DNA from 3 places in the Bradyrhizobium sp. McL0615 genome. Region 3 is predicted to be linked to each of the others. Evidence: riboswitches for the same ligand, from Rfam matches in the RefSeq annotation. Region 3 holds a riboswitch; each other region holds the start of a gene.
The links. A riboswitch is a leader RNA that binds a small molecule or an ion and turns the genes downstream of it on or off. The one in region 3 is predicted to bind cobalamin.
Positions count from the first base shown of each region.

Region 1: linked by a shared signal. The riboswitch ahead of metE (5-methyltetrahydropteroyltriglutamate--homocysteine S-methyltransferase) and the one ahead of ACPPVP_RS03395 (TonB-dependent receptor) in region 3 are both predicted to bind cobalamin.
Region 2: linked by a shared signal. The riboswitch ahead of ACPPVP_RS06625 (ribonucleoside-diphosphate reductase subunit alpha) and the one ahead of ACPPVP_RS03395 (TonB-dependent receptor) in region 3 are both predicted to bind cobalamin.

Region 1 is NZ_CP188254.1:1,388,033-1,398,498, forward strand. Features, by position in the region: gene tilS (tRNA lysidine(34) synthetase TilS) at 1-260, shown strand, start outside; gene ftsH (ATP-dependent zinc metalloprotease FtsH) at 528-2,450, shown strand; gene ACPPVP_RS06570 (DUF2867 domain-containing protein) at 2,534-3,055, shown strand; gene ACPPVP_RS06575 (ABC transporter substrate-binding protein) at 3,211-4,416, shown strand; gene ACPPVP_RS06580 (Rieske 2Fe-2S domain-containing protein) at 4,413-5,483, opposite strand; gene ACPPVP_RS06585 (hypothetical protein) at 5,491-5,688, opposite strand; gene metE (5-methyltetrahydropteroyltriglutamate--homocysteine S-methyltransferase) at 5,744-8,089, opposite strand; cobalamin riboswitch at 8,201-8,402, opposite strand; gene prpB (methylisocitrate lyase) at 8,486-9,406, opposite strand; gene prpC (bifunctional 2-methylcitrate synthase/citrate synthase) at 9,417-10,466, opposite strand, start outside.
Region 2 is NZ_CP188254.1:1,400,847-1,411,312, reverse strand. Features, by position in the region: gene pyk (pyruvate kinase) at 1-540, shown strand, start outside; gene ACPPVP_RS06650 (OsmC family protein) at 659-1,084, opposite strand; gene ACPPVP_RS06645 (TetR/AcrR family transcriptional regulator) at 1,170-1,844, opposite strand; gene ACPPVP_RS06640 (sialate O-acetylesterase) at 2,180-3,007, shown strand; gene ACPPVP_RS06635 (glycosyltransferase family 87 protein) at 3,055-4,278, opposite strand; gene ACPPVP_RS06630 (ribonucleotide-diphosphate reductase subunit beta) at 4,590-5,720, opposite strand; gene ACPPVP_RS06625 (ribonucleoside-diphosphate reductase subunit alpha) at 5,747-8,665, opposite strand; cobalamin riboswitch at 8,781-8,997, opposite strand; gene ACPPVP_RS06620 (helix-turn-helix domain-containing protein) at 9,144-9,677, opposite strand; partial or broken gene ACPPVP_RS06615 (ImmA/IrrE family metallo-endopeptidase) at 9,684-10,466, opposite strand, start outside.
Region 3 is NZ_CP188254.1:741,256-751,721, forward strand. Features, by position in the region: gene ACPPVP_RS03365 (hypothetical protein) at 1-292, shown strand, start outside; gene ACPPVP_RS03370 (hypothetical protein) at 395-550, opposite strand; gene ACPPVP_RS03375 (hypothetical protein) at 718-960, shown strand; gene ACPPVP_RS03380 (hypothetical protein) at 1,075-1,365, opposite strand; gene ACPPVP_RS03385 (transcriptional regulator) at 1,372-1,611, opposite strand; gene ACPPVP_RS03390 (DUF6925 family protein) at 1,726-2,730, opposite strand; gene ACPPVP_RS03395 (TonB-dependent receptor) at 2,855-5,125, opposite strand; cobalamin riboswitch at 5,239-5,436, opposite strand; gene ACPPVP_RS03400 (FecCD family ABC transporter permease) at 5,572-6,615, shown strand; gene ACPPVP_RS03405 (ABC transporter ATP-binding protein) at 6,612-7,394, shown strand; gene ACPPVP_RS03410 (ABC transporter substrate-binding protein) at 7,394-8,230, shown strand; gene ACPPVP_RS03415 (MBL fold metallo-hydrolase) at 8,333-9,373, opposite strand; gene ACPPVP_RS03420 (hypothetical protein) at 9,609-10,070, opposite strand; gene soxB (thiosulfohydrolase SoxB) at 10,067-10,466, opposite strand, start outside.

The DNA of each region.
Region 1 (10,466 bases), 650 kb from region 3:
GATTCGACGCCGGCGCATTTGCCGGTCTGCCCGAGGAGATCCGGCTTCGGCTGCTCAAACGCGCGATTGACCGGGCCGGTCACGAAGGGCCTGCGGAACTCGGCAAGGTTGAAGCGCTGCTGGCGGTGCTGGACCGCGCCATTGCCAATGGCGAGCGGCAGGCACGGTTGAAACAGACGCTGGCCGGGGCCGCGATCAGCCTGACGAAGGGGCGAATTCACGTCGACCCAGCACCGCCGCGGCGGGGTAATCGGGCGTGAGAGGCGTCACTATACCGTAATATCCGCAATATCGGCGCCAAGAGCCTTAACCACCTCGGAAAAACCTCGGTTTTCGCGTCATTTTTTGACCGGGAATCGCGTTAAAGTGCGTTAAATAGTCCTGCGTGGTTCCCTTGGCATTGACCCGGGCGCCACCTAGATTGGGGTGCAGTGGACCGGGGATTCTCGCCACACTACCCAGGAAATATTCTAGGGTTACTGCCAAGGACATAGGGCCGCGATCCGCGCGACCACGAAGGAAGATCAATGAACGCCAATCTGCGCAACTTCGCCCTCTGGGTCATCATTGTCTTGTTGCTATTGGCATTGTTCACGCTCTTCCAGAATCCGGGTCAGCGCACGTCTTCGCAGGACATCTCGTTTTCGCAGCTGTTGAGCGAGGTCGACCAGAACCGCGTTCGCGACGTCGTAATCCAGGGGCCGGACATCCACGGCACCTTCACCAACGGCTCCTCGTTCCAGACCTATGCGCCGAACGATCCGACGCTGGTGAAGCGTCTGTATGATGGCAAGGTCTCGATCACCGCGAAGCCACCCGGCGACAACGTGCCGTGGTTCGTCTCGCTGCTCGTCTCCTGGCTGCCCTTCATCGCGCTGATCGGCGTGTGGATCTTCCTGTCGCGCCAGATGCAGGGCGGCGCCGGCAAGGCGATGGGCTTCGGCAAGTCGCGCGCCAAGATGCTGACGGAGGCCCATGGCCGTGTCACCTTCGAGGACGTCGCTGGCGTCGACGAGGCCAAGCAGGACCTGCAGGAGATCGTCGAGTTCCTGCGCGATCCCGGCAAATTCCAGCGCCTCGGTGGACGGATTCCGCGCGGCGTGCTGCTGGTCGGTCCGCCCGGCACCGGCAAGACCCTGATCGCGCGTGCGGTCGCGGGCGAAGCCAACGTGCCGTTCTTCACCATCTCGGGTTCGGACTTCGTCGAAATGTTCGTCGGCGTCGGTGCAAGCCGTGTGCGCGACATGTTCGAGCAGGCCAAGAAGAACGCGCCCTGCATCATCTTCATCGACGAAATCGATGCGGTCGGCCGTCATCGCGGCGCAGGTTTGGGCGGCGGCAATGACGAGCGCGAACAGACGCTCAACCAGTTGCTGGTCGAGATGGACGGCTTCGAGGCCAATGAAGGCGTGATCCTGATCGCGGCGACCAACCGTCCCGACGTGCTCGATCCCGCGCTGCTGCGTCCCGGCCGCTTCGATCGCCAGGTCGTGGTGCCGAACCCGGATGTCGTCGGCCGCGAGCAGATCCTCAAGGTTCACGTTCGCAAGGTGCCGCTGGCACCGGATATCAACCTCAAGACCATCGCGCGCGGCACCCCGGGCTTCTCCGGCGCCGACCTGATGAACCTCGTCAACGAGGCCGCCTTGACCGCCGCCCGCCGCAACAAGCGGATGGTGACCCAGGCCGAGTTCGAGGAAGCCAAAGACAAGGTGATGATGGGTGCCGAGCGCAAGTCGCTGGTCATGACCGAGGAAGAGAAGCTGCTGACGGCCTATCACGAGGGCGGTCACGCCATCGTCGGCCTCAACGTCGTCGCGACCGATCCGATCCACAAGGCCACGATCATTCCGCGCGGTCGTGCGCTCGGCATGGTGATGCAGCTGCCCGAGCGCGACAAGCTGTCGATGTCGCTCGAGCAGATGACGTCGCGGCTGGCGATCATGATGGGCGGCCGTGTTGCGGAAGAACTGGTCTTCGGCAAGGAGAAGGTTACCTCCGGCGCCTCTTCCGATATCGAGCAAGCAACGCGCCTGGCGCGCATGATGGTAACGCGCTGGGGTCTGTCCGAAGCCCTTGGCACCGTGTCCTATGGCGAAAACCAGGACGAGGTGTTCCTGGGCATGTCGGTATCCCGCACCCAGAACGCGTCGGAAGCCACGGTTCAGAAGATCGACACCGAGATCCGGCGCTTTGTCGAAGAGGGCTACAACGAAGCCACGCGAATCCTCACCGAGAAGCGCCAGGACCTCGAAACGCTGGCGAAGGGCCTGCTCGAGTTCGAGACGCTGAGCGGCGACGAGATTCAGGACCTGCTCAACGGCAAGAAGCCCAACCGCGAGTCGGTGCTGGAGCCGAGCACGCCGCGTGCCTCCGCCGTGCCGCCCGCCGGCAAGCCGCGCCCGCGTCCCGATCCGGACCCCGGCCTGGAGCCGCAGCCGCAGGCGTGAGCCGGGTTGTTATCGGACTGAGTTAGGAACGGGCGCATCATGCGCCCGTTCTTTTTGGTTGCTCGGTTCTAAAGGAGTTCGGCATGCACGTAGTCGAATGCGAACTTCCGCCTGCGAGCGCGCTCGGCAGGGACGCGATCAGCAAAGCCTATTTTCACGATTCATACCGCGTGCCGCTGGCGCGTCGGGGACTGACAATCGTCGAAATCTTCTTTGCGCTGTTCGGCCATACGCCGCGCTGGATGAAAGCGCTGTTGATCACACGCAACGTAATTGCCAGGTGCTTTGGGCTGGAAGCGCCCACTGTCGCCGAAATTCTCAAACCTGCGATGCGCACGAGCTACAGCGTTGGCGACAAGATCGGTCCGTGGCCAATTTTCTTCATTGGCGATAATGAGATCGTCGCGGGCCGTAACAACAAGCATCTCGACTTCAGGCTCTCGGTGCTCCGGCTGGTGGATGGCAATGCGGAGAGCGTCGTCGTCTCGACGATCTGCTCGGTGCATAACCCTGCCGGCAAAATCTATCTGTTCTTTATCGTGCCGTTCCACCGGAAGGGCGTTCAGTCGCTGCTGGCCAATGCGGTGGTGGCGAAGCGGCTATGAGCAGCGGTCGAAGCCGCTGATCTCTTGCCTCCGAACCTCCATGATTAGGGTTGGCGTCCGTCGGGGCGTCATGGCATGTTTCACCCGCCGGAACAAAATACCGGCCGCTCCGCGCGCCCTTGGGCGCGGCTGACGACACAGGGGGAGGGAAGCCGATGCGTTTCGTCACGGGGGTTGGCGCGCTGGGCGCCGTCGCTTGTCTGATGCTGCCTGCCGCCGCGATGTCGGCCGAAATGCGCGGCGTCACCACGACCGAAATCAAGATTGGCCAGACCATGCCCTATAGCGGGCCGGTGTCGGCGTTCGGCGCGCTCGGCAAGGGCGAGGTCGGCTATTTCAAGATGGTCAATGAGCGCGGTGGCATCAATGGCCGCAAGATCAACCTGATCTCGCTCGACGACAGCTACGCGCCGCCGAAGACGGTGGAACAGACGCGGCGGCTGGTCGAGAGCGACGAGGTCGCGCTGATCTTCTCCTCGATCGGCACCGCCCATAACACCGCGATCGCGAAATATCTGCAGAGCAAGAACATCCCGCAACTGTTCCTGGCCTCCGGCGCCTCGAAATTCGCCGACATCGCGCAATTTCCGCAGGCCACCGTCGGCGTGCAGGCGCCGTTCCGCTACGAGGCGCGGCTCTATGCGCGCTACGCGCTTTCCAAAAACCCGAGCGCCAAATTCGCGGTGATTTCACAGAACGACGATTTTGGCCGCGATTATCTAGCGGGGCTGAAGGACGTGCTCGGCGACAAATATGATTCGGTCGTGACGGGGGCGACCTACGAAATTTCCGATCCGACCATCGACTCCCAGATCGTGAAGCTCAAAGCGTCCGGCGCGGATGTGTTCGTGATCGCAGCGACGCCAAAGTTCGCCGCGCAATCGATCCGCAAGGCGTTCGAGATCGGCTGGCGGCCGATGACGTTCCTCTCCAACGTTGCGGTGTGGATTTCGACCGTGATGGAGCCAGCGGGCGTTGAGGCCGGAACCGGAATTCTCTCCACCGCCTATGTCAAGGATCCCGACGATCCCGCCTGGAAGGATGATCCCGGCGTCAAGGGCTGGCGGGAATTCATGACCAAATACGTTCCCGACGGCGACCTGCACGACACCAACTACGTCAACGCCTATAACAGCGCGATGGCGCTGGAGGCCGTGCTGAAGGCCTGCGGTAACGACCTGTCGACCGAGAACATTTTGAAGCAGGCCTATTCGATCAAGGACCTTGAACTGCCGATGCTATTGCCCGGCATCAAGGTCAATACCGGGCCCGCCGACCACGTGCCGGTCGACCAGATGCAGTTCATGCGCTTCAACGGCAAGACGTGGGAGCGTTTTGGCGAGTTGCTGACAGGGAACTAGAGGAGAATTGCCCGCGGGGCGGCAAGCGGCTCGCCGCATTCGCGCAACAGTTTTCGCAGCGCGCGGATCGGCGGAAACACTTCCTGATTCCAGTCGGCGCCTTGCGCGTCATGAGCGGCCTGTTCCATCTCGACGATCTCGCAATCCTCCGCGAAGACCCGGTTGGTAAACCAGGCCAGCACCGGCCAGGCCAGGTCGAGCAGACCGGGAATTCGGGGCCTGCGCACCGACAGCACAACGAAGGTCCGGTTACAGCGCTGGGCTGCGTCGACGGGCGTGTAGCCCAGCCATACGCTGAGCACGGGCTCGTCCCCGCGCGTCCACATCCGCAAGCTCTGAAATGGATACTCGGTGCGAACCGTCATGAGATCGCGTGCCGCCTGCGCCCGGCCGCGCAAGCTGCCGACGATGACGGCCTCGCCGATCGGCGGCTTCTCGCCGGGCCGCGCGAAGCTGTAATCGACTTCCATCCAGCGCTCGCCAGCCCGGCTGCCAAGATAACGCGGCACGACCTTGCCGGTGGTGCGGCGATGCAGGAACTGGTGGTTCATGTCCATCAGGTTCTCGTGCATGAATGTATAGTGGCAGGCGACGTGCTTGCCGAATAGCCGCGTCCTGTAGGCCGCGTCAGCCGCCGCGCCGATCCGCGCTGGCGGGGCTGCGGCAGGGGACGTGCCCGGCCACACGAAGATCAGCCCGTCGCGCTCGAAACAGGGATAGCGGCGGACACCGTTGGGCAGCTTGCCCTTGCCGAGATAGGGAACATCGACGCAAGCGCCGGATGCGTCGTAGCGCCAGCCATGATAGCAGCAGCGGATGGTGCAGCCGTCGACCGCGCCGTTCGATAACGGCACCTGCCGGTGTGTGCAGCGGTCTTCCAGCGCGAAGACCTCGCCGCCCTTGGGCCGCACCAGCGCGATCGGCTCGCCCGCAAACCGTGCGGCATATGTCCGACCCGGCTTCACTTCGCGCGACCATGCCACCGGGTACCAGTGATCCGGATGCGCGCCGACCTTGCGAAGATCGAGCGATGCTTCCGACCATGCGTTATCGGGCCTCACCGTCATCGCGTCGTCATGCCTTTGCCAGCGGGCCAAGATGAAGGGCCATGATCTTTTCGGGCGTCTCGGTGACTTCGATGCGCTGGGCATCGCCGCCGACGAAGGCAAGCACCGTTCGCTCGCCGTCGCGCCACATGCTGCCAACCAGTGCGATATTGATGTGCGTGGGCTGCCCTGTCTCCCACCTCGTACATTCGATCCAGAAGCGCATGTTCGACCTCGATGCAAGGCGGAGCGCGCGGCAAAGCCGCGCACTCCGGATTTGCTTAGGATGCGGCCCTCATTTCGCGCGCCGCGGCGACCATGTTGACGAGAGCCGGGCGGACCTCTTCCCATTTACGGGTTTTCAGCCCGCAATCCGGATTGATCCAGAGTTGCGCATCTGTCAGCCGTTGTCGCGCCAGCGAGAGAAGCTCCGCCATCTCGCTGACCTCGGGAACGCGCGGCGAATGGATGTCATAGACACCGGGCCCGATCTCGTTGGGGTATTTGTAGGTCTTGAAGGCGTCCAGCAATTCCATCTTGGAGCGCGACGTTTCGATCGAAATCACGTCCGCATCCATGGCGCCGATCGCGTCGATGATGTCGTTGAACTCAGAGTAGCACATATGGGTGTGGATCTGGGTTTCGTCGGCCACTCCGCTCGAGCAGATGCGGAAGCTCTCGACGGCCCAGTCGAGATAGGTTTTCCATTGCGACTTCCGTAGCGGCAGGCCTTCACGCAAGGCCGCCTCGTCGATCTGGATCATTTTCGCTCCGGCCCTTTCGAGGTCGATGACTTCGTCCCTGATCGCGAGGGCGATCTGCCGGCAGGTCTGGCTGCGTGGGATATCGTTGCGCACAAACGACCAGTTCAAAATGGTCACCGGTCCGGTGAGCATAGCCTTCATCGGCTTCTTTGTCAGGGACTGGGCGTAACGCCACCACTCGACCGTCATTGGCTCGGGACGAGAGACGTCCCCGAACAGGATCGGTGGCCTGACGTAACGTGAACCATAGGACTGCACCCAACCGTGCTTGGTGAAGGTGAAGCCTGACAGCTGCTCACCGAAATACTGCACCATATCGTTGCGTTCGAACTCGCCGTGCACAAGCACGTCGAGACCGATTTCCTCCTGCCAGCGAACGGCGTGCGCCGTCTCTTCCTTCAGGAATTGCTCGTATTGCGCGTCGCTCATCGTGCCCTTGCCGTGCGCCGCCCGCGCATTGCGAACCTCGGCGGTTTGGGGGAATGAGCCGATCGTCGTGGTGGGGAATGCGGGCAGAGCGAACCGCGATCGCTGCACGCCGGCCCGCTTGGTGAATATGCTGTTACGTCGGCGCATCGTTTCGTCGATTGCGGCCATGCGCCGGGCAACGCTCGTACTGTGAATCTTTGGCGATGTCTCGCGGGCGATGGCTGCGGTTGCCGACGCTGCCAGCGCGTCAGCGACCTTTTCGCTGTTGCCGGCGAGCGCCTGGCCGAGCACGGCGAGTTCGCTGATCTTCTGCACAGAGAATGCAAGCCAGCTTTTCAGGTCAGGATCGAGATCGGCTTCCAGTTCGAGATCAATCGGAACGTGGAGCAGCGAGCATGACGGCGCGATCTGGACCCGGCTGGCGCCCAGTTCGGCGATTGCCGGCTTGAGCCGTTCAATCGAGGCAGCGAGGTTCGCCCGCCAGACGTTGCGGCCATCGATGGCCCCGAGCGAGACAATCAGATTCTTCGGTGCACGGAAGATGACGTCGTTCAGTTGGTCCGGCGCGCGAATGAGGTCGATGTGGAGGCCGGCAACAGGAAGCGCCAATGCGGTTTCCAGATTGTCGCCGAGCCCGCCAAAATACGTCGTCAGCATGATTTTGAGCGAGGGCAACGCCTTTGCAAACGCCGCGTAGGTGCGCTGCAGCGCTTGCCGCGCAGTATCGTTCAGATCGAGAACCAAACAGGGTTCATCTAGCTGCACCCATTCGGCGCCGCTTTTCGCGAGCTCTTGCAGAACCTCGATATAAACCGGCAACAACGCGTCGAGCAGCGACAGCGGATCGAGCGTCGGATCGGAGCTCTTGCCAAGCTTCAGGAAGGTGACCGGACCGACCAGAACCGGGCGCGTCTGATAGCCGAGGCTCTTCGCTTCCTCATATTCTTCAATAGGCTTGCGCGAAGAGAGCTTGAAGGTTTGCCCTTTGCGGAATTCCGGCACCATATAGTGATAGTTGGTGTCGAACCACTTGGTCATTTCCTGTGCGGGCGCGCCATGCGACGACCCGTGTTCATGATGGGCATGCCCGCAGCTTTCGTCATGGCCGGTGCCTTCTGTGCCGCGCGCCATCGCGAAATAGGTGGAAAGCGAGACCTCGCCACCTTTCCAGCCATATACTTCCGGTATTGCGCCGACCATCACGCTGGTGTCGAGTACCTGGTCGTACATTGAAAAGTCGTTGGACGGGATGACCGTGACGCCAAGCGACTTTTGACGCGCCCAGTTTGCGGCTCGAAGGCCAATGGCCGTGTCGCGCAATGCCTGTTCGCTGGATTTGCCAGACCAAAAGCTTTCCAGCGCTATTTTGAGTTCGCGGCGGGGTCCGATCCGCGGCGTTCCGAGCGTTGCAACAGGAAGTGAAGAAGTAGACATGGCTTAACCCCAAAAGTTGGGGGCAAAGGCCGAAGTGACACGTCTGGATTCCGCGTACGGCAGGAAGCGCGCGCGGAATCGCAACCGCACCACCGGGACACCCCGCCCGTGGACGTGTATGTTGTCGAGGCAGGTCTCCTGGCTCACGGGTCAATGCTGCTGTCCGGCCTTCCCGAAACCAATCGTGGTCTCAGTGACTTTGTTGGACAGCAGCTCGCCGCTTACAGTTGCGGGGGCAGCTCCGGCTTTCCACCGGCTTCCCTCTTAGCTTCGGGCCGAACGAGCCCGAAGAACCACGACAGCTTCAGTTAAGGTCAACGGCAATCCCAGTCAATACGGGCCCCGATGGGCAGCTACCCATCAATCCGGATGAGCGACGTTGGGCCAGCGAAGCAATCAGGCCTGCGGCATGCCTTCGGGGACGATGGTCTTGACGATGGAAGCGTCGAGCGCCTCGTATTCGTGCAGCCCGATCGTTGCGTACAATTCGGCGCGCGTCTGCATCTGGTCCAGCATCGTGTGGGTGCCGCCGTCGCGCTTGAGCGCCGCGAACAGATGTTGCTGAGCCTTATTGGCGACGCGGAGCGACGACACCGGCCAGATCACCATGCGATAACCCATCGCCTCGAACTCGGACGCGGTGAAGAACGGCGTCTTGCCGAACTCGGTCATGTTTGCCAGCAGCGGAACGCCGCGAACGCGCCTGGCGAATTCCTCGAACATCTCGCGCGAAATCATCGCTTCCGGGAAGATCGCGTCCGCTCCTGCCTCCAGATAAAGTTTGGCGCGCGCTACCGCGCCGTCCATGCCTTCGCTGGCCGCAGCATCGGTTCGCGCGATCAGATAGAGATGACGCCGCGCCCTGGCGGCGGCGGCGACCTTGGCCGCCATGTCGTGCGCATCCGCGAGCTTCTTGTCGTTGAGATGGCCGCATTTTTTTGGAAGCAGCTGGTCCTCGATGTGAACGGCCGCGGCGCCGGCGTCCTCGAAGGTGCGCACCATGTTCATGACGTTGAGCGCTTCGCCATAGCCGGTGTCGCCATCCACCAGCACAGGCAGGCCGCTGGCGCGCGCCACCTGGCGGATGAAGAAGGCGACTTCCTCGATCGTGATGATGCCGAGATCCGGCAGGCCCATCGAAGCCGTCACCGCCGCGCCGGACAGATAGAGCGCGGAAAAACCGGCGTCTCGGGCCTGCAGCGCGGCCATTCCGTTATGCGTACCCGGCATCTGGAGAATGCCCGGCCTGTCCAGGTGGTCGCGGAAGCGCGCCCCGGCCGGCTTGTCTTCTATGTCGGCTCCCACGAGATATGCCATGCTTGTCTCCTTACGCGGCGCGCGGGGCGATTGTCGCTTTGCCGCGCTCATGCAGCGGCACGAACTTCAGGTTCTCCGGGCCGATATAATTCGCGGCCGGACGGATGATCTTGTTGTTGATGCGTTGTTCCATCACATGCGCAGCCCATCCTGATGTTCTCGATATCACGAACAGCGGCGTGAACATCGCGGTCGGCACCCCCATCGCATGGTAGGAGACCGCGCTGAACCAGTCGAGATTGGCGAACATCTTCTTGGCATCGGCCATCACCGTTTCGATCCGGTCGGCGATTTCGAACATCCGGGTGCTTTCGCTTTCGATGCTGAGGCGGCGCGCGACTTCCTTGATCACCTTGTTGCGCGGGTCGGCTATCGTATAGACCGGATGGCCGAAGCCGATCACGACCTCCTTGGCCGCGACCCTGCGGCGGATATCGGCTTCCGCTTCGTCCGTATCGCCGTAGCGCTTCTGCACTTCGAAGGCGATCTCGTTGGCGCCGCCATGCTTCGGCCCGCGCAGAGCACCGATCGCGCCGGTGACCGCGGAATAGAGATCCGAGCCGGTGCCCGCGATCGAGCGCGCGGTGAACGTCGAGGCGTTGTATTCGTGCTCGGCGTAGAGGATCAGGGATGTGTGCATCGCGCGCTCGTGCGATGGTGAGGGCTTCCTGCCGTGGAGCAGATGCAGGAAATGCGAACCGATCGAATCGTCGTCGGTTTCGACGTCGATCCGGCGGCCGTGATGGGCATAATGGTGCCAGTACAGCAGCATGGATCCGAGCGAGGCCATCAGCCGGTCGGCAATGTCGCGGGCGCCGGGCTGGTTGTGATCATGAGCCTCGGGAAGGATGCAGCCGAGCGCGGAGACGCCACTTCTCAGGACATCCATCGGGTGCGCGGCAGCGGGCAGCAATTCCAGCGTCTGCAGCACCGCGAGCGGTAGCCCCCGCAGCGCCTTCAGCTTTGCCTTGTAGTTTCGCAGTTCCGACAGCGTGGGCAGGCTGCCGTGCACCAAGAGATACGCGATCTCCTCGAACTCGCAGGTCTCGGCGACATCGAG
Region 2 (10,466 bases), 660 kb from region 3:
TATGAAGGCGCCGACGCCATCATGCTGTCGGCGGAATCCGCCGCCGGCAAATTCCCGGTCGAAGCAGTCTCGACCATGAACCGCATCGGCGAGGAAGTGGAGCGGGATCCGATCTACCGCTCGGTGCTGACGGCGCAGCGGCCCGAGCCTGAAAATACGGTTGGCGATGCGATTGCCGACGCCGCGCGGCAGATTGCCGAGACGCTGGAATTGTCGGCGATCATCTGCTGGACCTCATCCGGCTCGACCGCGATCCGCGTGGCGCGCGAACGGCCGAAGCCGCCGGTAGTGGCGATCACGCCGAACCTCGCGACGGGCCGTAAATTGTCCGTCGTCTGGGGCGTGCATTGCGTGGTAGCCGAAGACGCCCACGACCAGGACGACATGGTCGACCGCGCCGGCTCGATTGCCTTCCGCGACGGTTTTGCCAACGCCGGCCAGCGCGTGATCATCGTCGCCGGCGTGCCGCTCGGCATCGCCGGCACCACCAACATGGTGCGCATCGCCAATGTCGAGCCGGAGGGCGGGGCGAAGAAGTGACGGCGTAGCCGTCATTGGTTCTCACCGTCATTCCGGGGCGCGCGGCACGCGCGAACTACGGTGCGCAATTGCGCACCATAGTTCGATGCTTCGCATCGCGCCGGAATGACGCGGGTAGTTACTGCAGCGTCGCTTCCAGCGTGATCTTCGTGTTCAGAAGTTTCGACACCGGGCAACCGGCCTTGGCCTTACCCGCGAGTTCCTCGAACGTCGCCTTGTTCGTGCCCGGGATCTTCGCATTCAACGTCAGGTGCACGGACGTGATGGCAAAGCCATCGCCCTGTTTTTCCAGCGTGACGTCGGCCTTGGTTTCCATGTGTTCGGCGGTGAGCTTGGCTTCTCCCAAAATCAGCGACAGCGCCATGGTGAAGCAGGCGGCGTGCGCCGCACCGATCAATTCTTCCGGATTGGAGCCGGGCTTGCCTTCGAAGCGGCTAGCGAAGCCGTAAGGGTAATCGTTGAGCGCGCCGCTCTTGGTCGAGATCGCACCCTTGCCGTCCTTGATGCCGCCCTGCCATTTGGCGGATCCTGATGTCGTTGTCATTGTATGCTCCTGATCACGGTTGGACCGTCGATAAGCCGCAGCGTGGCAAATGGTTGCGACAAAGTCGTGTCGGGCGGCGGTGGGTTCAGGCGCCGACCAGCGCTTTCGCCGGCAGCACCGCCTGCACCACCAGACCGCGGGCGCGGGCATCCATGACGCCGACGGCGCGCAGCGCCAGCAAAGTGACGGTCTGCACGGCGTCACGCAGCTTCGCGGAATCATCCAAATTCTCGGGCGCCAGCGGACCGACCAGCGATTCATGCAGCGCGCCGAGCAGCGCGGTGGCGGCGAGCGCCGTATCCTGTGCCGGCAGATGGCCGGCGCGCACCGCGGCGTCGATCCTGGCGGCAATCTCGCCGGAGATTTCGCGACGGCTGGCGAGCCGCGACACCGAGACGTCGACATCGACAGGCTCGGCCAGAATGCCCCAGGCGAGCTTGCGCTGCGACAGCACATGCACGGCAACCGTAGTGACGGCGGCGGCGAGCGCCGACGACGGCCCTGGAGCTGCATCCGCCGCGCGGCGGATCGCCGCCAGTTCGTCGCGCGACACCTCGGCGATCAATTCGGAAATCAGCTCGGCCTTGGAGGGGAAGTAACGATAGACGGTGCCGGCCGCGACATTGGCGCGGACCGCAACCGGGGCGATCTGCACAGCCGCCATGCCGCCCTCGGCTGCGGCGTCCCGCGCCGCCGCCAGGATGGCGCTACGCCGCGCCGCCAGCCGCTTTACGACCTGATGGGTTCGCCGATAGACCATGGCGCGTCTTCCGTCCCTAGCGCGCCCTCGAGCCCCGTGGAGCCTGCCAGAACGCGCACACCTTCAATGTCTTGAGTGATAGGCGCACCTATCGCTTTGAAGAAGTGAACAACTATTCACGCCTGATGACAAGACGGATTTGCAGCATGATTCGAGAAGGATGGACGATAGGGCTTTCCAACCGTTAACAGGCTCTCAACGCTGCCCAGTTAGCATTCGCCGAACGGGCATCCTCAGACTATTTCCCCCGCGCTACCGAGATGTGGCCGGCCCGAATCGGCGAGCGTCATCCAGGCAGACGAGCCTTGAACACCCGCAACCAAGCTGAGCGCCCCTTGAGAACATTTCCCGCGTTGCGCCTCGTCGCGTTCCTGATGGCAGGCGTGCTGGTCGGCACGATTGGCGGCAGGCTGCTGACGGAGTACGCCCGCCAAGCCGAGCTGGCTCGGCTTCCGCCGCCGCCGGTGCGGGTCGAGCGGCCGTGCGGCCCGGTATCCGGCAAGACGGCCATCATCGTCGTGCACGGCCAGAGCAACGCGGCCAATTATGGAAGCGCCCGACATGCAGCACGCGAAGCCGTCGACAATTTCGATCCCGCGAGCGGCAAATGTTTTGCTGCAGCCGACCCGTTGCTGGGCGCCGACGGCATGGGCGGGAGCTTTGCAACGCACCTCGGCGACATCCTGATCCAGGATGGGCGCTATGACCGCGTGATTTTCGTCCCCCTCGCCCGGGGCGGCGCATCGATCGCCTTCTTGAACAACGAAGCCGCGGAGTTGATCACCAACGGCATCGCGAAGCTGAAGCAGGCGGGCCTGACGCCAACGCATATTCTGTTTCAGCAGGGCGAAACGGACGCGGTATCGACGACGACGGCCGAACAATATGCTTCGCAGTTACATCAGCTCGTGAAGCGATTTCGTGCGGCCGGTTTCAATGCGCCGTTCTATCTGTCGCGTAGCACAAAATGCGACTATGTCGGACCTAACAACATTGCGGCGGTACGCGCCGGTCAACTATCCGCGGTCAATGATGCCCTGAACATCCGACCGGGACCGGATACCGACACGATCGGAAATGAAGGCCGCAGTCCGGACGGCTGTCACATGAACGAGGCCGGCACGCTTGCGAATGCCGTTCTGTGGGCGGCGTTCGTCAAATAGCGAGCGTTGATTTCACGCGCGAAGGCGCCGCCGTCGCCTCGCGCCGTTCACGCCCCTGCCGCGACCAGGCTTGGCGCCGGCTCAGGCCGCCACCACGATCCGGCGCGGCGCAGGATCAGCATCGACACGACCAGCGTGGCGCCAAGGCCGGTCGGAATACCCGTGAACATGTAGCAGACGATGAGAGCGACGACGGCGCCGAGCATCGGAAGCTCGTAGGTGTGAAAACCGGTCTTCAGCCCGATGCGGACCAGGAACGCGATCGGGATCGCCAGCACCATCATGTCGTACATGAAGAGATAGGGCGTGGTCAGCAGCGCACCGGCGGCGAGCGCTGCGGCCTTCAAGGTGTACGGCACGCGGCTTCGCCATATCAGCGCCAGCACCACGGCCACGGAGGCGGTGAGGACCCACTGGAATGCCCAACCAAGCGGCTCGCTGCCGCCGAAGTAACGCACCAGCGAGAAGATGCTTTGCAGCTTCCACCATGGGGCCTTGCCTTCGGTCAGGAACGTCTGCGAAAATTTCGGCATCCAGTGGAAGAACGCCAGCCAGCTCTCGATGCCGAAGGCGAGCCAGGAAGCTGTGGCCAGCACGACAGCCGTGACGGCGGCGCTGATGAACACGCGCCAATGCCCGGCCGCGATCAGCGCGATCGGAAACAGCAGCCCGTATTGCGGCTTGTACGTCAACAGCCCGAGGCAGATGCCTGCCAGCACCGGCCGTACCGGGGTCAGATAGAGCGCACCGCCGATCAGTGCCGCGGTAAGGAAGCCGTTCTGCCCGACCAGCGCATTGATGAAGGCCATCGGAATCGCGAGCGCGAGCAGATAGCCGAAGTCGCGGCCGACGATCGCGCGCATCGCGACAAGAAAGGGCAGAAAGCTGACCACGACCCAGCCGATATAGGCGGCCTGATAGGGAAGCTGCGCCAGCAAGGACGCGACGAACAGGAATGGCGGCGGATAGTGCCAGGCAAAATAGCCGACGAAATCCTGGCCGAGTTTCGCGACCTCGACCTGCTTCTGGATGTCCCAGTCATAGGCCTGCGCCGGAAGGCCATCGAGCACCAGGCGGCCCGCCGCCCAGACGTTGACGAAATCGGTCGGGATGCCGAGGCCGTTCGCATCGTAAACCCACCAGTGCGAGAAATACGCCACCCCGCAAAGGGTCAGGTTCGCAACCGCCAGCACCAGGCAGACCCTGACGAGCCACGGCGGAATCGAAATTTGCTCGCCTGCGGTCTTGAAGGTGGAAAGAGAGGCGGTCATGCGCGGTCCTTGCCTGGGCGCGCCCTGTCCCAAAGCGCACGCCCCTAAAGCAATAGACCGGGCCGAATTGAGGAAATCTTAAGTTTTGGCGCGGCAACGGCAGGATTTTTGCGTCGTCCCTGCGAACGGAGAGAAAGGCGATAACCCACAACTCGTCGCCCCTGCGAACGCAGGGGCCCATACGCCGCGGCCGACGGACTGGGCACACTTCGCAGTAGTAGCAGAGCGTCTGCTACCGTGCCTCATTGATGGATCACGCGGTATGGGTCCCTGCGTTCGCAGGGACGACGATCTACAGGTGCAAGCCACCCCTACTCCCAGCTCAGCGCCCCGCCGTTCTGATATTCGATCACCCGCGTCTCGAAAAAGTTCTTCTCCTTCTTCAGGTCCATCGCCTCCGACATCCAGGGAAATGGATTTTCGGTCTCCTCGAACACCCGCGCCAGCCCGAGCTGCGCGCAACGACGGTTGGCGATGAAGTGCATGTAGCTCTCGCACAACGCCGCATTCAAACCGAGGAAGCCGCGCGGCATGGTGTCCCGCCCGTAGGCCGCTTCCAGTTCGGCCGCGTCACGCACCATGGCGCGGACTTCGTCCTGAAAGGCTTTCGTCCACAGATGCGGATTCTCGATCTTGATCTGGTTGATGACGTCGATGCCGAAGTTCAGATGAATCGATTCATCGCGCAGGATGTACTGGTACTGCTCGGCGATGCCGACCATCTTGTTGCGACGGCCGAGCGAGAGGATCTGGGCAAATCCGGTATAGAACCACATGCCCTCGAAGATGACGTAGAAAGCGACGAGATCGCGCAGGAACGCCTGATCCGCTTCAGGCGCGCCGGTCTTGAAATCGGGATCGTCGAGATGCTGGGTGTGCTTCAGCGCCCACGCCGCCTTGTCGGTGATCGAGGGCACCTCGCGGTACATGTTGAACAGCTCGCCCTCGTCGAGGCCAAGGCTTTCGACGATGTACTGGAAGGTATGGGTATGCACGGCCTCCTCGAAGGACTGCCGCAGCAGGTACTGCCGGCATTCCGGATTGGTCAGGTGGCGGTAGATCGCCAGCACGATGTTGTTGGCGACGAGGCTTTCAGACGCCGCGAAGAAGCCGAGGTTGCGCTTGATGGCGCGCCGCTCATCTTCCGTCAGACCGTCGCGCGATTTCCAGAGCGCGATATCGGCCTGCATCGAGACCTCGGTCGGCATCCAGTGATTGTTGCAGCCGGCGAGGTATTTCTCCCACGCCCATTTGTATTTCAGCGGTAGCAATTGATTGACGTCGGCGCGGCAGTTGATCATCCGCTTGTCGTCCACGGACACGCGTCCGCCGCCTCGATCGATGGTGCCGAGGCCGGTTTGATCGGCCGCGACCACGGTTTGCGCCACCAAGGGAGGCGGCATCCGACGCACGGGAGACGCGGGTTCTGACCAGTCGAGCATTGTCGTTTCCTTCTTTTCTTGTCTGCTTACTGGCAGGCTTCGCATTCGGGATTGTCGATGGAACACGCGATTGCGCCGGACAGGTCAGGCGCCGTGATCGCTGATGGCAAGATGATCGGCGCGCCCGCCGACATCACAGGTGCGGCCGCAACGGCGTTGAGCTTGCCGTCGGTGCCCCGGAGCGTGGATTTTTCGACATGCGTCGCGCTGCGCGACCGCAGGTAATAGGTGGTCTTCAGCCCACGGGTCCAGGCCAGCCGATAGAGCGCATCGAGCTTCTTGCCGCTAGGGTTGGCGATATAGAGGTTGAGCGACTGCGACTGGTCGATCCATTTCTGCCGCCGCGAGGCCGCCTCGATCAGCCAGGCGCTGTCGATCTCGAAAGCGGTGGCATAGAGCGCCTTGAGGTCGTCGGGAATGCGATCGATGGCGCCGACGCTGCCGTCGAAATATTTGAGGTCGTTGACCATCACCTCGTCCCACAGCCCGCGCGCCTTGAGGTCGCGCACCAGAAACTCGTTCACGACCGTAAAGTCGCCCGACATGTTGGATTTGACATAGAGGTTCTGGTAGGCGGGCTCGATCGACTGCGCCACGCCGCAGATATTGGAAATGGTCGCCGTCGGCGCGATCGCCATCACGTTCGAGTTGCGCATGCCGGATGATTTGACGCGCTCGCGCAAACGATCCCAGTCAAGCACCGTGCCGCGGTCCATCGCGAGGCCGCCGCGGGCTTCCGCCAGCAGTTCGATCGAATCGATCGGCAGGATACCCCGACTCCACAGCGAGCCGTCGAACGATGGGTAGCGCCCGCGCTCGGCCGCCAGATCGACCGAGGCCGAGATCGCATAGTAGGAAATCATCTCCATGCTGGTATCGGCAAAGGCCACGGCCGCATCGGATGCCATCGCGATCCGCAACGCCTGCAGCGCGTCCTGGAATCCCATCAGCCCGAGACCGACCGGACGGTGCCGCAGGTTGGAGCGGCGCGCTTCCGGGATGGTGTAGAAGTTGATGTCGATGACGTTGTCGAGCATCCGCATCGCAATGGCCACGCTGCGCTGCAGCCGCGGCTCATCCAGCCGCCCTTCCCGCACATGGTTGAGCAGATTGATCGAGCCGAGATTGCAGACGGCGGTCTCGTCGTCGGAGGTATTGAGCGTGATCTCGGTGCAGAGGTTCGAGGAATGGATCACGCCGGCATGGCGCTGCGGCGAGCGCAGATTGCAGGGATCCTTGAACGTGATCCAGGGGTGCCCGGTCTCGAACAGCATGGTCAGCATCTTGCGCCAGAGATCCGTGGCGCGAACCTGCTTGAACACCCGGATTTCACCGCGCGCCGCCTTTGCCTCATACGCCGCATAGCGCTCGGCAAAGGGCTGGCCGTAGAGGTCGTGCAGGTCGGGCGTCTCGTCCGGCGAGAACAGCGTCCATTCGCCATCGGACTCGACGCGCTGCATGAACAGATCAGGCACCCAGTTCGCGGTGTTCATGTCATGGGTGCGGCGGCGGTCGTCGCCGGTGTTCTTGCGCAGATCCAGAAATTCCTCGATGTCGATATGCCAGGTCTCGAGATAGGCGCAGACCGCACCCTTGCGCTTGCCGCCCTGGTTGACCGCGATCGCGGTGTCGTTCGCCACCTTGAGGAACGGCACCACGCCCTGGCTTTCGCCATTGGTGCCCTTGATGTGGGCGCCGAGCCCGCGCACGCGGGTCCAGTCGTTGCCAAGCCCGCCGGAATATTTCGCCAGCAGCGCGTTGTCCTTGACCGACTTGAAGATGCCGTCGAGATCGTCGGCAACGGTGGTGAGGAAGCAGGACGACAATTGCGGCCGCAGCGTTCCCGAATTGAACAGCGTCGGCGTCGAAGCCATGAAGTCGAACGAGGACAGCAGATCGTAGAACTCGATGGCGCGCGCCTCGCGATCGATCTCGCGTTGTGCAAGGCCCATGGCGACGCGCATGAAGAACGCCTGCGGCAGTTCGATGCGGTTGCCGCGTTCGTGCAGGAAATAGCGGTCGTACAGCGTCTGCAGACCCAGGAACTGAAACGCCAGATCGCGCTCCGGCTTCAGCGCCGCGGCGAGCTTCTTCAGGTCGAAGCGCGCCAGATCGGGATCGAGCAGTTCAGCCTTGATGCCGGTCTTGACATAGGCCGGGAAATATTCGCCGTAGCGTACCGCCATATCGGCCTGCGACGCACTGGTCGGCGCACCAAGCACGAACGACAGCACCTCGGTGCGCAGCTTGTCGAGCAACAGCCGTGCGCTGACATAGGCATAGTTCGGCTCCTGCTCCACCAGCGTGCGCGCGGCCATCACCGAGGCCAGCGCCAGCTCGCTCTCGCCGATGCCGTCGTAGAGATTGCGCTGCGTCTCAGTGAGCACGGCAGCGGCGCTGGCGCCCTCGAGCCCGGCGCAGGCTTCCTCGATGATCAGCGTCAGGCGCGCGATATCGAGCGGGACCTGCGCGCCGCTGGCCAGCGTGACGCGCAGCGACGGCTCGCCCGACGCGTGAAGCGCGTTCGCCGCTTCCTGCCCGGCGCGCTGCCGGGTTCGCTCCTCGCGATACAGCACATAGGCGCGCGCCACCTTGTGGTGCTCGCTGCGCATCAGGGCCAGTTCGACCTGGTCCTGCACGTCCTCAATGTGAAAGGTGCGACCCTCGCTCATCCGGCGCGACAGCGCGCCGACGACCTCAGAGGTCAATTGCTCGACGATTTCGTGCACGCGGCGGGAGGCTGCGGCGGTGTGCCCCTCGACCGCGAGGAACGCCTTGGTCATCGCGACCGAAACCTTGCTGGCGTCGAATTTCGAAACCGTGCCGTTGCGGCGAATCACCTGCATCGGCGGCGCGCTGTCCTGCGAGGCCGGCGATTCCGTACGCAACGCGAGAAAGGGAGCGGCTTTGGCTTCGGGAGAAACGAGTTGAGAAGATTGCGACATCGGCAGACCCCGTAGTGTTGTTGGGACTGGATGTCTTGGGGCGACGCTGCATCGGATGCCCGGCGCAAAGCACCGGCACTATTCTGCGAGCGACCGCCGGACACCCCGCCCGTGGACGTTTTTTGCTGTCGCGGCAGGTCTCCTGGCTCGCAGGTCGGCGTCGTCCCCGGTCTTCCCAATGCGTGGCCGCATCAGTGACGTGAAATCGGGAACAACTCACTGCTTACAGTTGCGGGGGCAGCGCCGGACTCTCGCGCGGTCGCGCGATACACCAGCTTCCCTCTTAGCCACCAGCTGTTGAGGTCTGGCGGACCGTGACATCTACATGTGGTAATATTCGCGGGAGAGTGTCAATGGGCCGTTAAGAGCAATGCCCGCTATTCAAGAAAAAATTATCCGGCCGAGGGATGAAAAGCACGAGAAGCTGATTCTTTCTCCGCCTGAAAGACGTTTTCCCCGCTATCCCGGCCGCGCCGGCTCATGACGTCGCATAGGGCGCGAAGCGGGAACGAGTCTCGTCGATTCGCAAGGCACGGCCCACCGGTGGGAACGCGCGCTGCGGACAATCCGGCCGTTCGCAAACCTTGCAGCCCATGCCTATCGGCGTCGCCAGTGACGGATCGATCTTGAGGCCCTGCGAATAGACGATTCGCTCCGCATGGCGAACATCGCATCCCAGCGCGACCGCAAACGTCTTGGCGGGCGCGCCGTAGCCTCCTCGGCCGTGCGATACCGTGCGGGCAACCCAGAGATAGGTTCGCTCATCGGGCATCCGCGCCAGCTGCGTCAGGATACGCCCGGGATTGGCGAAGGCCTCATACACGTTCCACAGCGGACAGGTGCCACCGACCCGCGAAAAATGGAAATCGGTCGCCGACTGGCGCTTCGATATGTTTCCGGCGCGATCGACACGGATGAAGAAGAACGGCACGCCCCGCGCATTGTGGCGCTGCAACGTGCTCAGCCGGTGACAGATGGTTTCAAAGCCGACGCCGAACCGGTGACTGAGCAACTCAATATCGTAGCGGCACCGCTCCGCTTCGGTCAGGAAGTCGGAATAAGGCAGGATCAGCGCGCCGGCGAAATAGTTCGCAAGCCCGATGCGAGCGAGGCCGCGCGCTTCGTCGCTGGTGAGCTTTGCTTGTCGACGATCGACCGGATCGCCTCGTCCAGTTCCAGAATGGCGATCTGCGTCGCGAGCTGAAACGCCTGCTGGCCCGGATCGAGACTCGGCGACAACCGCAGTGTTCGCGTGCGGCCATCGAACAGGCGCTGCGTTCCCGATCCCAGTTCGTCGATCGCATCGATCAGGACTTTTACGCCATGCCGGCTTTCGAGATACGACGCCAGGCCCGGCGTCATTCGTCCGATCGGCAATTCCAGGCGGCCGGCGATCGCTTCCGCCGCGTCGTCGAGCTCGGCAATGTAGTTGTGCTGCAGATAGAAGAAGTCGCGGACTTCCTCGAACGGCGTGGATGGCAGCACCGCCGCCGTGGCCTGACGGTCCTCGCCGAGCCGCGCGGAGATCGCCGCATATTGCTCGGCGGCACGGCGGTATTTGCGGTTGAGATTGACCAGCGCGCGCCCGACCGCCGGCATGTTCTGCGCAAGTTCACGAAGTTCAGCGACGGCGATCGACTCTCCCAGCGAAGGATCCGCCAGCGCCTCGCGAAGGTCCGAAATCAGGCGCGCCTCGTCGCCCTCGGCGAACGCCTGCACGTCAAGGCCGAATACCGAATTGAGCGCCAGCAGCACCGGCACGGTGAGCGGACGCTGATTGTTTTCCAGCTGGTTGAGGTAG
Region 3 (10,466 bases):
GCTCACGCGTCTGGCGGTGCAGGCGCTGCTCGGATGCGCGGCGGGCGGCGGCACGCGCCGCGATATTGCCAGGGAATGCGTTCGCCTGTTTGCGAAGCGCGAGCCTTATGCCGGCAGTACCGAAGAACTCACGCCGGTGCGATCAGACTGGATCAGCGCGGTGCCGCTTGCGGTGACGGCGGCATTGCTGCTGGCTTCGCCGAAGTCGGCGATCAAACTTGCGCGCAGCGGTTTTGGTGCACACCTGCTCGATCTGACGAGCATTCGTGCGATTGAGGGTTTGGAGTCGTAGGGTGGGCAAAGGCGCGAAGCGACGTGCCCACCATCGATCCTCAACCGCGATACCGATGGTGGGCACGCTTCGCCTTGCCCACCCTACGAGTTGTGTGCCCCACTACAACGGCTCATCATCATTGCCGTGGCTGTCGCGCTTCGGCGTGGCGATGTCGCCGTCCTCGTACTCTTCATCCTCGACCGGCGCGCGCTCCGGCTTCTTCGGTTTGTCGTTCGCCGGTTTTGGAGGCTGGTTTTTCCTGCCGGTTCCGCCCATGTGATACCTTCTTCGTCGGATGAATCGACGTTGCTCTGCATGCCGATTCGGAGTATCCGCATGATCTCAATCAGATCGAGTTTGGCCGGCATGTTAGCGCCGGTCACAAGAACTTTCCTGCCCTTTTTGCGGCGCTCAGTCCAAAAGGGCTTTCACACGGAGCCAGCATGAAAAAGCCCCGCCCTGCGGCGGAAGAACCGCAGCCGCGCAAAATCATCCGCGCTGACAAGGCACCGACCACCGGCTACTCGCTGGTGGTGGACGGTCATTTCAAATCGCATCACGAAACGGTCGAGGCCGCCGAAGAGGCGGGCATGGCCTTGAAGAACAAGTTTCAGATGCTTCAGGTGCAGGTCTACGACGCCGAGAACAAGACCCGTTCGATGATCGATTGGCCGGGACCGGCGTAACGCTGCCGATATCTGACTTTGCTTTCGTCATGGCCGGGACATCGCGCGCGACGACGCGCTTCGCACGCGGGGATGATGAGACACCTGTAAGAGTCCTGTCTTGAGAGTCCCGCCTCAGGTTCGCCGTCCACCGTTCAGCTGGCTCGCCAGCCAGTCGGACAACGCCACCGGCTTCTCGTTCGACCGCTTGGTGCCGGCGGAGGCCTTCTTTGCGGCTTTCGCGGCAGGAGCACGCTGCGGCTCGGTTGCCTCGCGCGCGAGCCGCAACGCCTTCAGCTTGGCCATATTGTCGAGAACAGCCTTGGTGCTGGCGTCGCGTTCGGCCTTGCCGGACCTCGCGTCTTGCGCCGCCCTTGCCACTTTGTCGGCGCGTGCCTGGGCGCGATCACGATCCTCTTTCGTCATTTCAGCTCAGCCTTTTTTCGCGGCCTTGGTCTTGGCCTTGCTTTTGACCGCCGGTTCCGGTGGGTTTTCACGGTCGGCTGCTTCCTTCGCCAGACGCAGAGCGCGCAGCTTCTCGGTCCGCTTCCGGATCGCGACATCGGCGGCCGCGATCTCGGCCATCGCCTTGATGCCTTCGACTTCCTGGGTGCGCTTGCGGTTCAGCCTGATTTCCTTCAGTTCCGCGGCGCTCTTCGGCTCATCGTCCATGTCATACCTCTGAAATCACGACAGATATCGTCGAGCGGCTTTGGGGCGGTTTACCACGGATCGGGGCCCTGAGGATGTTATTTTCGGTCGAAAAAGCCCCACTTTCTTGTCAAATCAGCCTTCTTGGTGAAGGGCCGCTTCGTCGTCGGCCTCGTCTGGGGCCGCAGAATCCAAGCTCACAAGCCAGGCGGTCAGCGCCGCCGACGCATGTCCCTGCGACCGCATCTGCCGCAATGCGATGCGGACGCTGATCCGGCCGTGGCGGTCGCCGGCCATCGCTGTGGGCGGCTCGCCGGCTAGCACCGCATCGACCACCCGCCGCTTGGTCGCAAGGGCCGCGGGATCGCCGCAGGCGGCCATCATTCGCTGAAAGGCATTATGGTGCGTTGCGTCGAACGGCCGGGCACCACCCAGCCCGTTCCGCGCCGGATGCGGCGGATAGAGATGCGCGCAGGGAATCCACCCCTGAGGCACCGGTTCGGTCGCCGGATGGGTTCGCCGGCTTTGCAGCAGCCGTGGCAGCACGTGCGTGTGCGGTCCCTCCGGGCTCTTGCCCGACGGCGGCGGGATCGGCTGATAGACCTCGATGCGGCCGAGCCGGCTGACGAAGACGCGGTGCGGGTTGGCTGCGAGGATCATTGCCATGGCAGGATTGCCGGGCTCGAACAGGCTGCGGCCGGTATGTTCGCGTAGCCGCGCGGCGAGCCCGTGATCGCCGATGCGGACACAGAAATCCGCCTGCAGCGCGCCGAGACCGAGATCGAACAGGATGTCTTCGCGATCTTCCTCGCGCGGCGCCTGACGATCGGGGCCGATCTCCGTCAGCGCGACGCGCTGGTTCATGGCGCAATCATCGCGCGGCAGGCAAAGCGCGATCCGCTGATTCCATCCGGTTTTGGTAATGCCCTCCGACGCGAAGGGGCGGATAGCGGGATCAGGTTTGAGGGCAATGCCGCCGCGCGTCGTCACCGCCGAAACGGCTTTCGCCGACTGCACGAGCCGCACCGGCTCGTCGGGGGCGCGTGAAAATTCGGCGATGGCGCCGAAGGTGCCGAGGCTCCATTGCGTATCGGGGTTGGATATTTCCCGCTGCAAGAGATCGATGGCTGCGGCGGTCATCGCGGCCCGCGAAATGGAAGCGATTCAGGCATGAAAAAGCATTCTCCCCGGCAATGCCAGGGAGAATACCGTCTTGTCAGGTCAGGACAAGCCGGCCGGTCGAAGGCCGAACCGGCTATTGCGGTCAGAATGTCGCGCCGGCCCTCACCATGTAGGTGCGTCCGGGCAGCGGATAGGCCGCGAAGCGGCCGGGCGTGAACGAACTGGCGATGGCGTAGTCGTAGTACTGCGCATCGAACAGGTTGTTGGCGCTGATCGACCAGAAAAAGCGATCGTAGGCGCCGCTCAGTTTCAGATCGACGGTTGCACTCGCTGGAATGCGGCCTTGAGTGTTCGCCTGATCATTATCCATGATGCGTTCGCTCCAGGCGCGCACCGTAGCATCGAATACCAGGTAGTTCTGCCAGATGTTCCAGGTCACGCCGCCGCTCGCGGTGTAGTGCGACACCAGCGGCACATCCTTGCCTTCGAACTCCCCTTCGCGAAACACGGCGCGGGTATAGGCGATGCCGCCGCGAAGCAGCACGGTGTCGCTGACGCGGAGCGACGCGCTGGTCTCCGAGCCGTAACGCCGGGTCGGATCGAGGTTGACGTTGTAGAACAGCGCCGGGATGAAATGGATCTCATTCTCAAGATCCATGCCGTAGATGCTCGATTGCATCTGGAACGCGCCGGCCTTGACGCGGAAGCCGCCCTCGATGTCGTGCGAGGTCTGGGTCTTCAGCTTGAAATCCTGGGGCGGTCCCGGGAAGGGCGCAAACGGCAGCAAGGGTCCGGAGGCCACGCGTTCCTCGACATTCGGCGTGCGGAACGCGCGCGCGGCGCGGCCGAATACCGAGAACACGTCGTTGAAACGATGTTCGAGACCCACATGCAACGCGTAGTTGGTCTCGCTGCTGTCGAGCGGGAGCGCCTGGCTTTCGAAACCGAAGATGCCGGGTGCGGTGAGATTCAGACGATCACGCGCGCTGAGCCACGTGTTCTGAACCCGGGCGCCATAGGAGAAGTCGGTGGTCGGCAATAGCCCGACCGTGTGTTGCCAGTATCCGGCCAGCGATTGCTGCGACAGGTCGTAGACGTGAATCGGCTGCGCGCCCTTGAACAGCGGCCGGTCTGAGTTGAAGGCAGCATCGTAATAATCGATGCCGGTCAGGATCTGCGACGGCACGCCGAACAGGGAATTCTTGATGCTGAGGCGCGGCGTGATCGACCAGGTCTGCAGGTGGCTGTCGACATAGTTGAAGGGAATGGTCGGCAGCGTGCCGAAGAAACCGCCCTGCGATTTCTTGTCACGCACACCCCCATCCACGATCAGGTCGACGCCGTCGATGATGGTCTTGGTGAAGCCGGCGGTCGCGCTGGCGCCCTGCTGGTTGCCATAGTCGAACGGCGTGTTGGTGCCTTGGCGGTTGGTGACGAGCTGGTTGAGCCCGATCGAGGGATCGACCGTCCGACCGCCGGGGAAGCCGAGCTTCTGGTCGTCGCCGGTGACGGTGAGGAATGCCTTGAGGTCGGGCGTCGTGTAGTTGAGGTTGCCGACGCCGTTCTTCTGGTCCAGCGCGTTGTTGTCGCGATAACCGTCGGACTTGATGGCGTTGCCGTAGAACGAGGTCGACCACGGACCGTAATTGGTCGCTGCCGATACATTTGCGAGGCGCGTGTTTAACGAGCCGACACCGGCCTCGGCCCGCATCGACACCGGCGGGCCGCCGACCCCGCTTTTCAGAACGATATTGATAACGCCACCGATCGCGTTGTCGCCGTAGAGCACCGCGCCGCTGTTGCCGCGCGTGATCTCGATGCGCTCGATCGACTGAAGCGGAATGGTCGACAGATCGACCTGCGCCATGTCGACGTCGTTGAGCCGGCGGCCGTTGACCAGGATCAGGGTATTCGAGGTCGCAAAGGCGCCGAAGCCGCGCAGGTCGACGGAAGTCCGCGCGCCATTTGCCGTAATGCCGTACAGCGTGGTGAGCTGCACGCCGGGTACCTGCGCCAGAATGTCAGGCAGATTGTACGAGGGCGAATGGGCAATGTCCTGCGCCGTGATCACAGTCGAAGACGCGCCGACGATGCCGTTGAATTGTCGCACGCCGGTGCCTGTTCCGCCGGCCTCAGCCGTACCCGGACTTGTGCCATCGGAGGCTCCGGTGCCAGCACCACGCTCCGGTCGCGCTGTCCGCGCCGAACGAGTCGTGGTGCCGCTACCGTCATTGTCGAGCGGCCGGGCGCGGGTCTTGTTCGGATCGGTGGGGGAGGTGACCTCGATCGGCGGCAATTGCTCGGATGACGTCTGCTGCGCCTGCGCGTCGGAAATGCCAAGCGATACGAAGGGCACCAGGAAACTGGAAGTGAGCCAGAAGCGGCGCTGCCGCGTGGCGGTAGTGGAAGACATGGACTTAACCTCGGTATGACGTCAGTGGCACGTCACAGCGAACCAAGTCTCACCATCCCGCTTGCGCGAACCCAGTGAAGCTAATGCCTGTACTCCCCGACCGACATCTTCGCGTGTGACCACGGCTGACGGCAGGTCTCCTGGCTCGCGGGTCGCTACCCTTCGTCGCCTTCCCAGGACCGAGATTCCCAGTGGCGTATGACGAAGGATTCGCCGCTTACAGTTGCGGGGGCAGCCGCGGAATTGGGGGACTTCCCCGCACCGCATTCCCTTTTGATCCCCAAACGGGAACCGTCAGGAACTATGGTAGAAGTTTGGCAAAGTTCGAGTCAATCCGCCTTGGGCGCGCTTGCGATCCTCACTGGACGAGTGCGCTATTTTTGCCGCATGAGCACCGCCGCTTGAGCTCCTGTACCGGAGCGGGCAAAACTGCTTTAGGACGATCGATGAGTGTCGAGACTGTTGCCATAACCAACGAGGATGCCGCGCGCCGCAGGATCGGGGCTGTGGCGGCGCTTTCTGTCCTTGTTGTGCTGCTGATGCTGATCTCGCTCGGCATCGGGCCGGTGCGGTTGTCGCCGCTTTCGGTGGCGGAGGCCCTGTTCGGCGGCGGCAGCGACGTGTCGCAGGTGATCGTGCGGGAAATCCGCCTGCCGCGCACGCTGCTGGCGCTGGCGATCGGCGCCATCCTCGGGCTATCAGGCGCATCGCTGCAAGGCCTGCTGCGCAACCCGCTGGCCTCGCCCTCGCTGTTCGGCGCGCCGCAATCAGCCGCGTTCGGCGCGGTGCTGGTGATCGCGCTGGGGCTGGCCGACGTGCGCTCCTACGCACTGCCGGTTGCAGCGATCTGTGCCGCGTTCGTATCCGTGTTCGCGCTGCTGTCTATTGCGGGACGCAATGCGGGGCTTTTGATCCTCATTCTCTCAGGCCTTGCGATTTCGAGCTTTGCGGGGGCCGCCACCGCGCTGGTGATGAACCTCTCCAGCAATCCCTTCGTGGTGCTGGAGATCGCGTTCTGGCTGCTCGGCTCGCTGGAGGACCGCAGCTTTCAGCATGTCATGCTGGCATTTCCCTTCATCATTGCCGGCGCGATCATGCTGTTCAGCCAGCGCCATGCCTTTCGCGCGCTGAGCCTCGGCGAGGAAACCGCGCAAAGCCTCGGCGTCGATGTCGGACGGTTGCGGCTGTTCGTCATTTCGGGCGTGGCGCTCGGCGTCGGCGGCGCGGTTGCTGTCACCGGCACCATCGGCTTCATCGGGCTGGTTGCGCCGCATCTGATGCGCCCCTTGATCGGCCATGATCCGGGGAGGCTTTTGCTGCCAAGCGCGCTCGCCGGTTCCGCGCTGCTGCTGGCAGCCGATATCGCGGTGCGCATCATTCCCTCGACATCGGACATCAAGGTCGGCGTGCTGACCTCGATCATCGGCGTACCGTTCTTCCTCTATCTGATCATGCGCGAGCGCCGCGCGCTCGGCGGAGGCGTCGCATGAGCGAGCAAGCGCTTCTGACCGCAAAGGGGCTCGGCGTGCGGCTCGCCGGCCGCGTCGTGCTGAAAGAGGTCTCGCTGGCGCTGTCGCCGGGACACCTGGTGGCGCTGGTCGGACCGAACGGCGCCGGCAAGACCACGCTGTTGCGGGCGCTGGCGGGATTGATCCCGTCCGAAGGCGAGATCGAGGTCGGCGGCCAGAGGCTGTCGTCGCTGCCGCTGCGCGAGCGGGCAAAGCGCTTCGGCTACCTGCCGCAGGGGCACGTGGTGCACTGGCCACTGCCGGCGCGCGATATCGTGGCGCTCGGCCGCTATCCGCATGGCGCCACCGATCCGGCGCGGTTGTCGCCCAGAGATGTGGAGGCGGTGTTGCGAGCGATGCAGGCGGTCGACGTCATCGAGTTCAGCGATCGCCGCGTCACCGAATTGTCCGGCGGCGAGCGCAGCCGCGTCGCGCTGGCGCGCGCGTTGGCGGTGGAGGCGCCGGTCATCCTGGCTGACGAGCCGACCGCCTCGCTCGACCCGCGACACCAGATCGACGTCATGAAGAATCTGCGCGCAACCGCCGACAAGGGCGTGCTCGTCATCGTCGTGACCCACGATCTCGGGCTCGCGGCGCGGTTTGCTGACCATGTCCTGGTGCTGCGCGAAGGCCGGCTGGTGTCACAGGGCGCGCCGGCAGAGGCACTGTCCGAGCAGGTGATGGCTGACGTGTTCAGGATATCGGCCTATCGCGCGGAATTCCAGCGCGAGGCGGTCATCGTGCCGTGGGCGGATATCTGATGCGACGGCGGCTGGCATTTTGGGCCGCGATGATGGTGCTTGCGTTGCCGGGCAGCGGCGCATCGGCTGCCAATCTGCCGCGCCTGGTGTCGATGAATGTCTGCACCGACCAATTGGTGCTGGCGCTGGCCGACCCCGAACAGATTCTTGGATTGAGCCGGTTTTCGCGAGACGGCTGGCAATCGCAGGCGGGCGACATCAGCCGTTATCCCGTGCTGTCGGGAGGCGCTGAGGACGTGTTGCTGATCCGGCCCGACATCGTCGTCGCCAGCGCGTTTGACAAGCGCTCGACGCGGGAGCTGTTGAAGGCCAAGGGACTTCATCTTGCCGAACTCGCCGTGCCGCAAACCCTCGACGAAGCGCGGCAGCAGATCCGCGAAGCCGGCGACATCACCGGACATCCCGATCGCGCGGCTGCGGAAATCGCGCGGCTCGATGCGGCGCTGGCGCGCGCCCGCCGCGCGGTCTCGGAACAGCATTATCGCGTGCTGCCATTGTCGCGGCGCGGCTGGGTCGCAGGCAGCGACAGCTTTGTCGATTCGCTACTCCGCGAAACCGGCCTGCGCAGCGCGGCCGGCGATCTCGGTTTCGCCTTCGGCGGATTTGCCTCGCTGGAGGCGATCGTGAATCTGCGGCCGGACTTCATCGTGGTTTCGCAGGCCGGCGACAGGGCGAAGGACGACGGCCAGGCGTTCCTGCTGCATCCGGCGCTGGAGCGCTTCTATCCGCCGGAAAAGCGCATCGTGGTTCCGGAACGTATGACCGAGTGCGGTGGCGTGCTGCTGGCGGATGCGCTGGATGCGCTGGCGGCGGAGGTGAAGCGGGTGGGGCGGTGAGGCCTTCGTAGGGTGGGCAAAGCGAAGCGTGCCCACCATCTGGCGGCGTGCTCGGTGATGGATGGTGGGCACGTCGCTTCGCTCCTTTGCCCACCCTACGGATCAACCGTGGACCACCGGACCGCCCACCTTCTTCCACGCATCGATACCGCCTTCGATATGCGCCGTATTGGCCAGCCCCGCGCTCTTCGCGGCGGCCACCGCCATCGCGGAGCGTTCGCCGAAGGCGCAGAAGAACACCACGCGGCGGCCGGTGGCGGCGGCGACTTCGCGCAGCATGCCGCCGGGCTTCAGGCTCTCGGCGATACCGGGATAGGGCGCATGCAGCGCGCCCGAGATCGTGCCGTGCTTGGCGCGTTCGCTGGTCTCGCGCAAATCGACCAGCAGGATATCGGGCCGGCCGAGGCTCTTGATCGCATCAAGGGCGGAAAGCGCGAGTCCTTGCTTGGCAAGCTCCTCCTGATGCAGGCCGACATGCATGTTGGCGGGCACCGCCACGTCCATCATCTTCGGGTTCGGCAGTTTTAGATTGGCCATCAGCTCGATATATTCGTCGACCGAGCGCACCTGCAGCCGAGGATTGTAGCGCCGCTCCTCGCCGATGGTGGATACCGTATCGCCCTTGTAGTCGTGAGCGGGGAACACCATGGTTTCGTCGGGCAATTTCAGCAGCCGGTTGAAGATCGATTCATACTGCGCGCGCGAGGAGCCGTTCTGGAAATCGGTGCGGCCGGTGCCGCGGATCAGCAGCGTGTCGCCGGTGAAGACGCGGTCGCCCATCAGGTAAGAGTAGGAATCGTCGGTGTGGCCTGGCGTGTACATCACGTCGAGGCTTAAGCCCTCGATCGTCACCTTGTCGCCGTCGGATACCCGCATCGACACCACGTCGGCTTTGCTCTGCTCGCCCATGATGGTGATGCACTGGGTGCGGTCGCGCAATTCGCCCAGCCCCGTAACGTGGTCGGCGTGCAGATGGGTGTCGACCGCCTTCACCAGCCGCAGGTCCAGTTCGCGTAGCAGCTGGCAGTAACGGTCGGCCTTCTCCAGCACGGGATCGAGGATCAACGCCTCGCCGCCCGCGCGGCTCGCCAGCAGGTAGCTGTAGGTGCCCGAAACGCTGTCGAAAAGCTGACGAAAGATCATGCTTGCTGCCGCGCTCTCACTGAGTCTCGGCAGGATATTATTCTAGTTTTATGGTCTTCTCAAACAACTTTCATCTACATGAAGTAACCTTCCTGAGAGATTTTACTCCCGAAGGCTGCCCCGTCATTGCGAGCGGAGCGAAGCAATCCATGCCGCAGCGAAGGGATAGATGGATTGCTTTGCTCCGCTCGAAATCACGCTGAAGCAGTCTGGCGACCCGCCTAGTTCACAACGGTCACGGCCTCACCAGTGTATATCCGTTCTCGGTCAGAAACAGAATCTGCGCCACGCCGACCTGCACCGGCGTCGCCGCCGCGATGAACTCCGGCCGCTTGCCGCTCTCGCGTTCGAGCGTGTCGACGGTGTTGAGGCAGATGTCGAAACGCGCACCCTGTGCCACCAGGCTCTCGACCATCTTGCGGTTGGGATTTTCCGGGCGCAGCAGCTCGATGCCGGGGCCGAACGCCACGACCTCGATCGCGACCTTGTCGGGATCGTAATGCTTCATCAAATTGCTGGCGACGCTCAGCACGAGGCCTTGCTTGCGCGGATCATTGTCGGAGAGTTGCAGCACGATCTTGTGTTCGGCGAACGGCTTGTCCTGCAGCGGCACCTGCTGGGCGCGAGCGTCCGGAGCGGCGGCAGCGATCAGCAGCGCCGCAATCGTCACCCGAATGATGGTCGAAAAGCCGCTCATCCCTGTCCCGCAATGCCCGGATTGTCTTCCACGCCCTTCAGCGTCACGCCCGGCGCCGCTCGGTTGGGCGGCTTGCCCGACCGCAAATGTTTGGCGACCACGTCCCAGATCGGCGCGCCGGTCTGCTCGTTGACCGAGGCCCAGCCCGCCACCTTGTAGCGCTTGCGGGCTTCCAGCGCGTGGCCGTTGTCGAACTTGAGTTCGGAAATCCGCTTGCCCACGGTCTCGTTCGGACTGCAGGTGTAGGCGAGACCGCCGACGCGGACCATGTCGCCGCCCTGCTGGTAATAGGGATCGGTGTTGAAGAGATTATCGCAGATGTCTTCCAGCACGTCCTTGATCTGGCCACCGGTCATGGTCTGGACATAGGTTTCGGGATAGGTGACGGCGGTCTGC